3 regions of the Halobacillus sp. B29 genome follow, and region 1 is predicted to be linked to each of the others. Evidence: riboswitches for the same ligand, from Rfam matches in the RefSeq annotation. Region 1 holds a riboswitch; each other region holds the start of a gene.

Region 1 (4,326 bases):
AAAGAAAGTAAAGCACCTGCTCCGGTAGATTGTCTCCTGTGTATCGGATGACCGACATGATGGGAAAGACCTGGATAGTAAACTTCTTCCACCAGTGAGTGATCTTGCAGATGAGAGACTATTTTAAGCGCTGAGCCTGACGACTGTTTCATCCTGGCGCCGAGTGTCTTGATCCCCTGAATGAGCTGGTAAGAGTCCTGAGCGCCGAGAATAGAACCGAAGGAGTTTTGAATAAAAGCGAGTCTCTCTCCAAGTTCTTCATTTTTAGTTACGGCAAGCCCTGCTATGATATCGCTGTGACCGGATAAAAACTTGGTCGCACTATGCAGGACGATATCGGCTCCAAGCTCAAGTGGATTCTGATAGAGCGGCGTCATGAATGTATTATCCACGAAGGTTAAACATCCATGGGCTTTAGCAAGTTTTGCCACTCCTTCAATATCTGTAATATTTAAGCAAGGGTTGGACGGCGTCTCTACATAAATAACTTTTGTATTGGACTGGATCGCCCGGCTGGTTTCATTGAGATCGGTCATGTTAACGAAAGTGTGATCGATATTGTACTTGCCAAGCATTTCGGTGATCAACCGGAATGTCCCGCCATAGACATCTTTGGAAACGAGTACATGGTCACCGGCGGAAAGCAGCATAAAGGCAGAGGAGATAGCTGCCATGCCAGAGGAGAAGGCGAGACCTCTTGCGCCGCCTTCCAAGTTAGCGATTGTATCCTCAAGCACCTGTCTCGTTGGATTTCCGGACCTGCTGTAATCATAAGGCCCCATCGTATCGAAGCTTTCCTGATGGAAGGTTGAGGATAAGTAGATTGGTACATTCACTGCACCGGTAGCCGGTTCGTGATGACTTCGATTATTCGCAGAGCCGTGGATGAAACGGGTTTCCAACTGATCGTTTTCTGGCCTCATTGTATTTCCTCCTTTTGAATAGCAGAGAGAGCGTGCTTCAAATCATCAATCAGATCGTCTTCATGTTCTGTACCTACCGAGAAGCGAAGCAGCCGGTCACAGATTCCGCGTTCTTCCCGTTCTTCTTTTGGAATATCCGCGTGCGTCTGCGTTGCCGGGTACGTAATGAAGCTTTCGACTCCTCCGAGACTTTCGGCAAAAGAGATGACCGACAAATTCTCAAGAAAATCAGAGATGCTGGAAGGATCGTCCACACGGAATGAAATCATTCCTCCTTTTCCAGGATAAAAGACTTCTCTAATGCCCGGATCGTTTCTGAGAAACTCAACAATGGCCTTCGCATTCGCCTGCTGTTTATCGAAACGAAGCGGCAGGGTCTTTAATCCACGTATTAAGAGCCAACAGTCAAAAGGGGAGAGGACAGCACCTGATGAATTTTGGAAGAAAGCGAGCTTCTCACAAATCTCTTCTCCTTTGGCGACGACCACACCGGCTAATACATCGTTGTGCCCGCCGATATATTTGGTAGCGCTGTGGATCACAATGTCCGCTCCTAAATCCAGCGGCTGCTGAAGATAAGGCGTTAAGAATGTGTTATCGACAATGAGCAGGAGATTGTGTTTCTTAGCAATCTTTGAAACTTCTTCTATGTCCACTTCTTGCAGCAGCGGGTTGGTCGGCGTTTCAAGAAAGATGGCTTTGGTTTTCTCGGTAATGACACTCTCAACATCCGTGAAATCGGAGTAGGTTGAATGGATCTGGTAAGCATCTGCGTAGTGTTCGAGTAAACGGTACGTGCCGCCGTAAATATCTTCCGCAACGATCAATTCTTCATTTGCACGGAACAGGGAAAGGATCAACTGGATCGCTGCCATTCCTGAACTGCAGGCGAAGGCTTGATCACCGTTTTCAAGCTGGGCCATGCCTTCTTCGAGAAGATGGCGTGTCGGGTTTTTGGTGCGGGTATAATCATATCCTGTGGATACCCCGAGTGATTTGTGCTGATAAGCGGTAGATAAATAGATGGGCGGATTCACAGCCCCTGTTTCTTCATCACTGTTATTGCCTAGCTGGGCTAAAATTGTTTCAATCCTGTTCCGTGCCATGGTGATCATCTCCTTCGTAAAAAAATGGATATAAAAAAAGGACCTCCTTGAAGAAGAAGGTCCTTTATGTATAAAGAGTCTCCTTATCTTCAAGGTATAACTACTACCTTCTGGATTTAGCACCGTGCCAATGGCTGGTTGCTGAGGTATCAAAGGGCCAGTCCCTACACCTCTCTGGATAAGTTTTATTATTATGTAATTTTTGGAAAAGCAACTGCTGAACACTTTACATGAAAGGTATGCTTAAATCAAGAATGATATTAAAAATTACTAAAAATTTCTTTCAAAAATTAGGCGGTTATCATTTCGCTTGCGATTTACAATACAGGAAAACAATTCAATAATCAATAGAGTTTTCAGAAAAAAATCATTTTTCTAAAACTGATACTTTGTTTAAAGAAGATCATTTAACCCCCCAGTCCACCTAAAGACAGAGGGGAAATGATTTTACGCATATTGCTGAAGCTGCTTATACATTTGTTCGCCTTCTTTGTTCAGGACGTTACCTTTGCCGTGACATTTCGAGCATTCCTTCACATAACTGGTTTCTTCGATGGCCATCTTCCAGGCTAGTGTCTCATTGGCGTAGTTTACACGCTGGTAATGGTCCACAATTAAATTGGCTTTCCCATCATCATATTCCTTATACTTTCCAGATCCGTGACAGAGAGGGCATACATTATATAGAGTACTCACCGATTGAGTCTGCATTACGCTCACTTCCTTATAGTTTATTATTATAAATTATGATTGATTTTACGTAATATTCAGTCTATTTGCAAGGTAATTTTCTGTTTTTTCCAAATATAAAAAAGAAAAAAAGTCATGAGAGTGGATAGAACAAGGGTTCAGGGCATTTGTTAAAATATTTAACGTGCGTAGAAAGAGAGAGGATATAGTTTTATATAAGTGTAAAATAGTCATGAAGAAACCCCGATTGACGGAGGTCTGTAATTTCTATTTAGCTGATAATTCGGCTTCTGTAACCCACTTATGATTGGTCACTTCTTGTCCGCTGTCCGTGTCTGTATAGTCCACCATATAAACAGTTGTTTCTTCGGCAGATTCCACTTGGGCTTTAGCTCCACTCATTCCGTCACTATGGTCTGCATTTACGGTTACTTCTGAACCCGGATCTAACTTTTTCTGGGAAGGATCTTTTACTTCTTCATGAATGATCCATTTATGATTCTCCACTTTGTCACCAGTGATAGAGGATGCATAAGATACGCTGTAAGCGGTGGTTTGATAGGCTCCTGTTATCGTTGCTTCTGCTCCATTCATTCCAGGCATATGCTCAGCGTTAATCTCAGCCTTACTCCCTGGAGGATAGGCTGGGTTTTCAGCTTCGCGCAAACCTTTAGGCAGTTCACCCGAACCGGAATGATCCATGCCGGCATGTTCATCGTGAGTGGATTCTGAAGAAGCACTTTCTGTGCTTTTTGGCGAATCATTGGTCTGCTCAGCATTGCTGCAAGCACCTAACAATAGAACTGAGGAAAAGATGAGACTCCCTATAGCGAATGTTGTACGTTTCATAATTTTCCCCCTTCAAGAAAAAAACTTTTAATAGATATAGATAAAAGATACCCCGGGCACGTATGTGTATTCAATCGTTTTATTCTATATTTTTACAAATGAATGTGCTAGATTTTGCAGTTGTTTTTATCCAGAGAGGGCTGACACTAAAGGGGCGTAGTGTTGTAGAATCGCTATCCGTGGCAGCACACCTTATTGCAGGTATGGGCGGCGCGATAGTTTTCACGGGGCAATAGGGTAGGTTAATGCCGCAATAGAGTGGGTATACATAACAATTGCTGGTACGAGCGCGCCCTAAGTAAGAAAAAGCCACCGGAATCTGTAATCCCGATGGCTCCTATACATAGATCTATTTATTTACCAATGAACATTTGTGTCCAGTAGTTTCCATCTTCTACATAACCGACCCCGATGTGAGTGAAGTTCGGATTCATGATGTTTTTACGGTGCCCTTCACTATTCATCCAGCCCTGGACTACTTGCTCAGGAGAAGTATGGCCCATAGCGATATTTTCACCAGCTGTACGATAGTCGATGCCATAGTCTTTTAACATATCAAACGGAGATCCGTAGGTTGGGCTGGTGTGGGAAAAGTAGTCATTTTTCTGCATATCAAGAGACTTGTCTCCCGCGACAGCACTTAACTCTGTATCAAGTTCGAGAGGCTCTAGTCCCTGCTTCGCACGTTCCTGGTTGGTCAGTTCGACGACTTGCTGTTCAAAATCTGAGACTTCAGATTGGTCGGCTTGATCTGTGGT
Region 2 (4,326 bases), on a different contig from region 1:
AAATGCGCTGACCGCTCCCGGAACAATTAAGGTCAGGGCTAATTTTTTATCCAGGTTTCCGAACTTATAGTGTGAAAATCCTGAAACGCCTGTTGTAGCGATTTCAGACATATGGATCGAAGAGGAGGCAATCGCGGGAGCCACCCCGTAGGCGAGCAAAAGGGATGAAGAGCTGAGCCCGAATGCCATCCCCAGCGCACCGTCGATAAGCTGGGCAAAAAAACCGACGAACGAAAAAATAAGTAATCTTCTCACGTTTCAACACTCCTGTTTCTATAATTTATTATTCTGATTGATTTACTTGGTTTTATGTTTAAAAAAATCTAGCTGTTATGTATTCCTGACCAGGCTTACAGAGCAAAGAAGAACGCGTTGTTTTCTAAGCAGTTTCCATCTCAATTCTTACACTATATGGACCCGAAATGAATAAAGTCACTTCTTTGTTAAAGTTTATTATAGTTTTTTTCCTTAAAAGCTTATTACACAATAGGGCCGTTTACTTTAAGACTCAGTTTCGAGATATTGGTTATGAGGGAGGCCCTTCGGGGGACGATTTCGCTTTCCGCGGGCATGTGCTGAGCTTCCTCGGGCTAAAAGCCCTGCGGGATCTCACCGATCATGTTCATCCCGCAGGAGTCTACATCGTCCCCCTCCGGACCTTTCCAAATCAGAGACTCAATACCATTTCCAACATCACCTGCATAATGATGAATTAGACTATGTGGTTTTCTACCTATTTTCAGGATGTAACTACACCCAATAGCCTGTCATAAAAGCATTTAACCCAGATTAAGCAGGGAAATTATTCTCTTCTGGAAGGGTCCGTTTTTCTTAATCATGTTGGGTTGGTGGGGAAATGATGAGACTCCCGTGGGAGAAGGAGCTAGGCGAGACCCCGCAGGGAGTGATAACGACTGAGGAGGCTTGCCAGTTCCCCCACAGGAAAGCGAGTTATTTCCCCACCAGCCCTTCTCCATTTAACGTAACGGACCCCGGTTATCTTGAAACTGATTCTTCCACAATAGGGAGCTTAATTTTAAGATCAATACGGAAGTTCAGAAGAGCTGAAATTACAATTATTAACAGAGTATTCTGTAAAAAGGCTAAGAAAAAACCTCTTCCCTGAGGAAAGAGGTGAAAAGCTGAATAGCTTAACCTTATCTCTCAGACAATGTCTGCTGGAATGAGCACCTTCTACAACTAGGAGAGGTTGCTGCGGGATCAACGGACCAGATTCCTTCCCCGGCTCTTTATAAGGATTATTTAATTTTAAAATTAAGATACTATTCAATCTAAAGGGGAAAGGTAAGTCCTGTCAAGAACGATTTTTAAAAATACAGAATATTTAAATTAAGCATTGACATATAGTAAAAAGGGGCATAAGATTTTAATCAATCACATTTTAAAAAAATTCAATCATCGTTTTCTTATCTAGAGAGGTGGAGGGACTGGCCCTTTGAAGCCTCGGCAACGGGTCAACAGACGCTGTGCCAATTCCAGCAAGCTATCACTTGAAAGATGAGAAGATGAGACGCGGGCTTATTCATGCTGTACGCCTCTCTTCTTTTTTCAAGGAGAGAGGTTTTTGATTTGTAGCGTTTTGTTTGTGGGAAGGGAGGAAAAAAATGACTAATCCAGCCATAACTTATGAAGAGTTCACAGGCGATCCTTTTGAACATCTGGGCCCTGAAGGGGAAACCAAGGGGGCACTAGAAGTACTGAAATGGGCTTATGATACTTATGGTTCTTCTATTACCTACGCCTGCAGCTTTGGTGCTGAAGGAATTGTACTCATAGATTTAATAGCAAAAGTTAAAAAAGATGCCCACATCGTTTTTCTTGATACGGAAATTCATTTTCAGGAAACATACGATTTAATTGATAAGGTGAAGAAAAAATATCCGGACTTGAATATTGAAATGAAAAAACCGGAATTAACACTGGAACAGCAGGCCGAAAAACATGGCTCAGCCTTATGGAAAAGAGAGCCGGACAAATGCTGCTTTATCCGTAAAATTAAACCGCTGGAAGAAGCATTGAGCGGAGCCACCGCCTGGGTATCCGGACTGCGGCGCGAACAGTCGGTAAGCCGGAGCCATACGAATTTTATAAATAAAGATGACCGTTTTGAATCCATAAAGGTATGTCCCCTTATTTACTGGACATGGGACGACGTATGGCAATATATCCGACTAAACGACTTGGATTACAATGATTTGCACGATAAAGGATATCCAAGTATTGGATGTATCCCTTGTACGTTTGCAGCGGACAGCAACGATCGCTCCGGACGATGGAAAGGCTTTAACAAGACCGAGTGCGGTCTTCATACGACAGGTAACAACGAGAGTGAATAAAGGAGGAAATCACATGTCTACAATTATCGCTCCCCACGGCGGGACGCTTGTCAATCAAATAAACGAAGGGGCTGACACTTCAGCTCTTACCACAAAAATTGAACTGGATGCCATGGCTTTAAGTGATTTAGAACTGATCGGAAACGGGGCCTATAGCCCCTTAACCGGTTTTCTGAATCAAGAAGATTATCATTCCGTCGTTGAGAATATGAGGCTGAAAGACGGAACACCGTGGAGCATTCCCATTACGCTGCCCGTAAATAAAGAAAAGGCGAATGAGCTTCAGCCGGGACAGAAAGCCGCGCTCGTTCAAAACGGTACGACATACGGTACGATCACGATTAGTGAAGTCTATTCATCGGATAAAGAAAAAGAAGCAGAGAATGTGTACTTAACCAAAGAATCCGCGCATCCCGGCGTAAATAAACTTTACGGCCGTCCGGACTATTACGTGGCCGGGGAAATTGAACTGACAAAACGTGCGGAAAAGGAACATGACGAAAAGTTCTACCTGGACCCTGCCCAGTCGAGAGACTTATTTAAGGACCTGGGCTGGAGTAAAGTCGTTGGTTTCCAAACCCGTAATCCGGTTCACCGCGCTCATGAATATATTCAAAAAGCGTCCTTGGAAACGGTAGATGGACTGTTCTTAAATCCACTTGTCGGCGAAACGAAAAGCGACGACATTCCGAGTGATGTAAGGATGAAGAGCTACCAGGTGCTGCTCGAAAACTACTATCCGGCGAATCGTGTTGTGCTTGCTGTCTTTAGTGCGGCTATGCGCTATGCTGGTCCACGTGAAGCTATTTTTCACAGTCTTGTCCGTAAGAACTTCGGCTGCTCCCACTTCATTGTCGGCCGTGACCACGCTGGAGTAGGCGATTACTACGGAACTTACGACGCTCAGAAAATCTTTAGTCATTTCACAGAAGATGAACTGGGAATAACGCCAATGTTCTTTGAGCACAGCTTCTACTGCCAGGCGTGTGAAGCAATGGCTTCCCACAAGACGTGCCCACATGATGCCAAACACCACGTCATTCTTTCCGGTACAAAGGTACGTGAACTGCTCAGAAATGGCGAAAAACCGCCAAAAACGTTCAGCCGTCCCGAGGTCGTTGAGACGCTAATTGAAGGACTACGAGATAAACAAACCACTGACTCATAACGGAAAGGATGATGGATATGGGATCCAATCTCACGTGGCATGATGCTGCAGTAAATGTAAACGATTATCGAAAAAAGAACGGACACCATAGCGGAGTGATCTGGCTGACCGGTTTATCTGGATCCGGGAAATCAACCATTGCGAATTTAGTCAATAAGCAGTTGTTCCAGAAAGGGCTGCAAACATACTTACTGGATGGGGATAACATTCGGCAGGGGTTGAATAGCGATCTTGGTTTTTCAGCAGAGGACCGAAAAGAAAATATCCGCCGGATCGGCGAGGTCGCGAAGCTCTTTGCTGACAGCGGATCGATCGTTCTGACGGCTTTTATCTCTCCCTATCAGGAGGACCGCGATCAGGTAAGAAAGTTATTTAACAAAGACGAATTTCTGGAAGTCCACGTGGATTGTCCTGTAGAAGAGTGTGAGAAGCGCGATCCAAAAGGCTTGTACAAGAAAGCAAGAAAAGGGGAAATCAAAGGCTTTACCGGTGTAGATGCTCCTTATGAAGCACCCGCTTCCCCTGAGCTCAGATTAGAATCCGGCAGTCTGGATGAGCAGGCATGTGCGGACCGGCTGGTTGCTTTCTTAATCGAAAAGGGGTGGGTCAAAGGATGAGCAAAGTATTTATCGTTGGTGCAGGACCAGGAGATGTGGATTTAATTACCGTCAAAGGGTTAAAGGCCATTCAGCAAGCAGACGTGATCCTTTACGACCGTCTTGTCAATCAGGAGCTTTTAGATGAAGCAGGAGAGCGAACCGAACTTGTGTATTGTGGAAAAAGCCCGAACAACCACTCCCT
Region 3 (4,326 bases), on a different contig from region 1:
TGTTTGAGGGATGGAAGTGAGAAAGACAAAAACCCAGGAAAACGATAATAATAGGTAGACTGCAACTTTCAGATTTTCATGGAGGTTTTCTTTTCCAGGAACGCTACCAAAATATTAGATACTTATGTTAAAGTGTTTTTCACCGTTGAGTCTTACGTTATAAGCTCATGCAGTGGATTTGATATATCTCAAACTTTTACTAATGAAGAGGGGTACCTATCTCGCTTGAAAACATTAGTGATACATATTTTTTTACATTCATGAGATGGGAGATAAAGCTGGAAATCGTGAGGTGCGGGGTAATTATTGAAGATAGGCCAGGGTGAATTCTTTTACAGAGAAGAACACGATATTTGGTGAATTCCCGGTAGCACATTAGAGGTAAGAGAGACATTTGAAGACACCGTTAGACGAGATTACATGACTAATATACAGGAGGCTGCCATGACAACAAACATTTATATGGTGCGACACGCTCATTCTACATATACACCAGACGAATTAAATAGGCCGTTATCAGCAGAGGGAACTAAAGAAGCGGCTAAAGTCAGCGCACGGCTCATAGACGATAATATCGAGCACGTGATCTCGAGTCCTTATTTAAGGGCCATACAGACGGTTGAAGGATTAGCTTCTGCTCTCGGGCAAGAAATTCATATAATGGATGGGTTCAAAGAAAGGAAGTTAATAGAGGGAGGAGCTGATAACTTTGAGGAAGCCATTCAAAAAGTATGGGCTCAGCCTAGTTTTTTCTGGGAAGGCGGAGAATCAAATGTGAACGCCCAGGAAAGAGGCGTAAGAGCCTTGAACAACGTATTAGAAAAATATGAAAATAAAAATGTCGCCATCGGTACGCACGGTAATATTATGGTGCTCACCATGAATTATTTTGATAACCAATACGACTTTGAGTTTTGGAAGAATCTTGCGATGCCAGATATCTACAAGCTTTCTTTTGAGGCTGATCAGTTCGTAGGTTGTAAGAGAATATGGAAGGATTCTTATTGAGTGATTTTTCAGTATGGATCATCGCTTCTATTCTATGATTCTTTTCTGTTTTTACTAATTTCAAATAATGAATTGACGAAATAGAGGGGTATGATAGAATGGAGTCTAATTAACATTCGAATATTTTGAATTTTCTTATCGAGAGAGGCAGAGGGACTGACCCTGTGAAGCCTCGGCAACCGGCTGATTTATGCACGGTGCCAATTTCAGAGGAAGGCGAAAGCTATTCCGGAGATGAGAGAGCAAGCGGCAGCCAAAAGACAGTTGCCCAAAGCCCTTCTCTCTTCGTGAGTGAAGGGTTTTTAATTTTTCTAAAGGAGGGCAGTAAAAGGTTCGACACAAAACAATCGGAAAAAGGAGGATGGCCATGTTCTTAGCGATGATGGTTTGGGTGGGGACTATGATTTTTTCCTTCCTATTAGGAACATTTCTCTGTTACAGAGTGGAGAAATCAGGTGTAAAACGGTGGGGAGCCACCGGACGAATATTTAAGTATAAATAAGCTAGCAGGAAGGAAGTTACTGACAAATGATATGGTATATTCTCGTATTTAGTTTTTATGTTCTATTTTTAATATGGGCAAATGTAAAAAGTCTTAAGAAAGCAGAGTCGATCGATGACTATACAACGGGCGGACACCGAATGGGGCTTCTTCTTGGAATCGGTACCACAGCAGCAACATGGGTAAGTGTAGCTTCTGTTATCGGGGTCCCCGGTTATTTGTACAGTTCGGGTGTATCGGCTGTGATCGGCTGGGTAGCCGGCTGGTGTTTCGGCGGAGCCTTAATCCCTATTGTTGCTTACAAAATAAGAAGACCGGAAAAGCCTGCCAGGACGTTCCCTGAATTTATCCGGCATAGGTTTGAACCTTTTCAGAACAAGAGTACATTGCAGGCAATTGTTGGTATTTTAATGTTTATCGGTTATTTGCTGCTCGTCAATATTCAGGTAACTGGGTTTGGCATTGTTTTTTCAAGTATCACGGGCATTGATTATAAAATTGCGATTTTCGGATTCTTATTATTTATATTAATTACAAGTGTAGGTGGATTCTGGTCTGTGGCTGCCACGGACACGTTAAATACGATTTTGATTATGATCGGCGTATTACTTGCGAGCGGTGTAGTATGGTCGTTAACCGGTGGAATCGGTAATATAGTCGATACGCTTGCGACGACAACCTCGCCGACAAACGTGGGAGGGCCGGAGCTTGAAGAAGGAATTTTACTGTCCCCGTTTGGGACATTTGGTATTGGTGCATTACTTTCCATTTTTATATCGAATTCGTTAGGAACCCCTTCTTCCCCTCACTGGGTCACGAGGATGCTGGCTCCTCAAAATGTGAAAGTAGCGATCTTGCAGGTACTGGGTACGATTCTGGTATTGATTTTCATTATGACGCCACTGATCGTTATTGGCCTCGGGGCAAAAGTACTGGTACCGAGCATACCTGTAGATAAAACGACGGACTACATCATTCCTTTAGTCATCCAGCAGTACACGCCGCCTATTATCGGAGGCATCACGCTGGTAGCTATCTGTGCAGCGGCTATTTCCACGGCAAATTCGATGCTTTTGCACTGCGCCACTTCTCTTTATTATGATGTGTACTTAAATATAGCTCCAAAACGAATCAGTGAGAAGAAGTTTAAGAACTGGCTCCGCTTAAGTATATTTGGAATTGCAACCGCAGCCGTTCTCTTAGCTATTAACCCACCATGGTTCTTGGCTATGGGATTTGTCTATGTGTATGGCGGATTTGGGGCTGCGTTTTTCCTCGTTGTGTTCTTAGGGCTGTACTGGAAGAGAATGAACCGGGCAGGAGCCTATGCCGGTATCATCATCGGGGCGGTCGTGTATGTGGCAGCGAAGGCAATGGGGTATGGACTGCCATTTGTCATCGCCGTTACGGCATCACTGATTGGGGTGCTGATTGCCGTTTACTTTACGAAAAAAGCACCGCTTGAAGCCTATGAACCTTACTTTGAGGCGGAAATTAGTGATTCTACCAGGGAAGTACTGGAGAAGATGAGATCCACGACTCAGGAAGAACCTGAAGTGAAAAATGACCGTTCTCGTATCGGTTAGAATGATTCAAATAGACGTAGGAGCTGCCTATTGCAGGCAGCTCCTACGCTTTTTTATTACGATTCGTCCCGTGTATAAATGAACTTTACTGAGCCGTATAGCCGCCATCCACCAGCATATTGGCTCCGACCATAAAGGAAGCGTCGTCACTTGCGAGAAAACTGACCGCTTTCGCAATTTCCTTAGGCTGACCCAGTCGTCCAATCGGGTGTGCACCTGCAAGGCCCTGGCGCATTTCCTCATCGGCATTTTCCAGAATTGCCGTTTCAACGTAGCCTGGACATACCGCGTTTACGCGTATATTGTTTTTCGCGTAAGTAACCCCTAATGTGCGGGTAAGGTTGACGACTCCGCCTTTGGCTGCGGCATAAGAAGTTACCGAATCCTGTCCGACGTGTCCCAGGATCGAAGCGTTGTTGACGATTGCTCCACCGTTTTCCTGTTCGAGCATCTGCGTGATAGCGTATTTGTTAGATAGAAACACACCGTTGATGTTTACATCCATGAGTTTCTTCCATTCTTCATAGGAAAGCTCGTGCGCCGGTGTAGCGTCGCCAATTCCGGCATTCGCAAATAGAATATCCAGCGAACCAAATGTGCCGACCGCCGTCTGAACCATGTTCTTAATATCTTCCTCAGATGTGACGTCGGTTTTTTGGAACACGGTTTCATAACCCTGGTCATTTAACTGACTGGACAATTCGCTTCCCTGTTCGTTCAAATCGGCAATCACCACTTTCGCACCCTGCTCGCAGAAATCCTTCACGGCTGCCTCGCCAATTCCACTAGAACCACCTGTAACCACAGCAACTTTACCTTTTAATTTCATGGCTATCCCTCCTATATTTTTAATAAAGAAACCAGTCTATATTTTCCACTATTGGAAAATAGTGAAACGAAAGACATTTTGGCCTTCATTTTTGGAAAGAATAACGGCTTGATGCTTGGGTTCACGAGGTTGAGGTAAAAAGTAGTAAGTATTACGTTTATTTCAATTATGTGAAATAAACTCATAAATACTCTAATTATGTTAATATGTGGAATATGTTTCTGAAGTAAGCAGTAAAAGATACATAGAGTTGTAGATTTTTGAAAAATTTTCAAACAAGGAAGTGAGTACCGTGAAAAAAGTCAGCCTGCTTTTCTCTGCCATCCTCCTGGTCTTTTTCCTAATCGCTTGTACAGAGAGCTCTTCGACAAGCACCGATCAGAATGAAAAAGGAGAAGCTT

Evidence for each region. A riboswitch is a leader RNA that binds a small molecule or an ion and turns the genes downstream of it on or off. The one in region 1 is predicted to bind S-adenosylmethionine.
Region 2: it holds a riboswitch for S-adenosylmethionine, as region 1 does, so the genes downstream of both, ACTWP7_RS07275 (phosphoadenylyl-sulfate reductase) here and ACTWP7_RS00450 (methionine biosynthesis PLP-dependent protein) in region 1, are expected to answer to the same signal.
Region 3: it holds a riboswitch for S-adenosylmethionine, as region 1 does, so the genes downstream of both, ACTWP7_RS19525 (sodium:solute symporter family protein) here and ACTWP7_RS00450 (methionine biosynthesis PLP-dependent protein) in region 1, are expected to answer to the same signal.

What each region holds. Positions count from the first base shown of each region.
Region 1 is NZ_JBQQCM010000001.1:97,462-101,787, forward strand. Features, by position in the region: gene metC (cystathionine beta-lyase) at 1-923, opposite strand, end outside; gene ACTWP7_RS00450 (methionine biosynthesis PLP-dependent protein) at 920-2,029, opposite strand; SAM riboswitch class I at 2,110-2,214, opposite strand; gene ACTWP7_RS00455 (hypothetical protein) at 2,477-2,740, opposite strand; gene ACTWP7_RS00460 (YdhK family protein) at 2,987-3,568, opposite strand; gene ACTWP7_RS00465 (CAP domain-containing protein) at 3,922-4,326, opposite strand, start outside.
Region 2 is NZ_JBQQCM010000004.1:204,190-208,515, reverse strand. Features, by position in the region: gene ACTWP7_RS07280 (sulfite exporter TauE/SafE family protein) at 1-255, opposite strand, end outside; SAM riboswitch class I at 1,155-1,259, opposite strand; SAM riboswitch class I at 1,425-1,525, shown strand; gene ACTWP7_RS07275 (phosphoadenylyl-sulfate reductase) at 1,626-2,357, shown strand; gene sat (sulfate adenylyltransferase) at 2,371-3,525, shown strand; gene cysC (adenylyl-sulfate kinase) at 3,543-4,142, shown strand; gene cobA (uroporphyrinogen-III C-methyltransferase) at 4,139-4,326, shown strand, end outside.
Region 3 is NZ_JBQQCM010000022.1:19,035-23,360, reverse strand. Features, by position in the region: gene ACTWP7_RS19530 (histidine phosphatase family protein) at 445-1,008, shown strand; SAM riboswitch class I at 1,141-1,249, shown strand; gene ACTWP7_RS19525 (sodium:solute symporter family protein) at 1,537-3,096, shown strand; gene ACTWP7_RS19520 (SDR family NAD(P)-dependent oxidoreductase) at 3,182-3,925, opposite strand; gene ACTWP7_RS19515 (hypothetical protein) at 4,218-4,326, shown strand, end outside.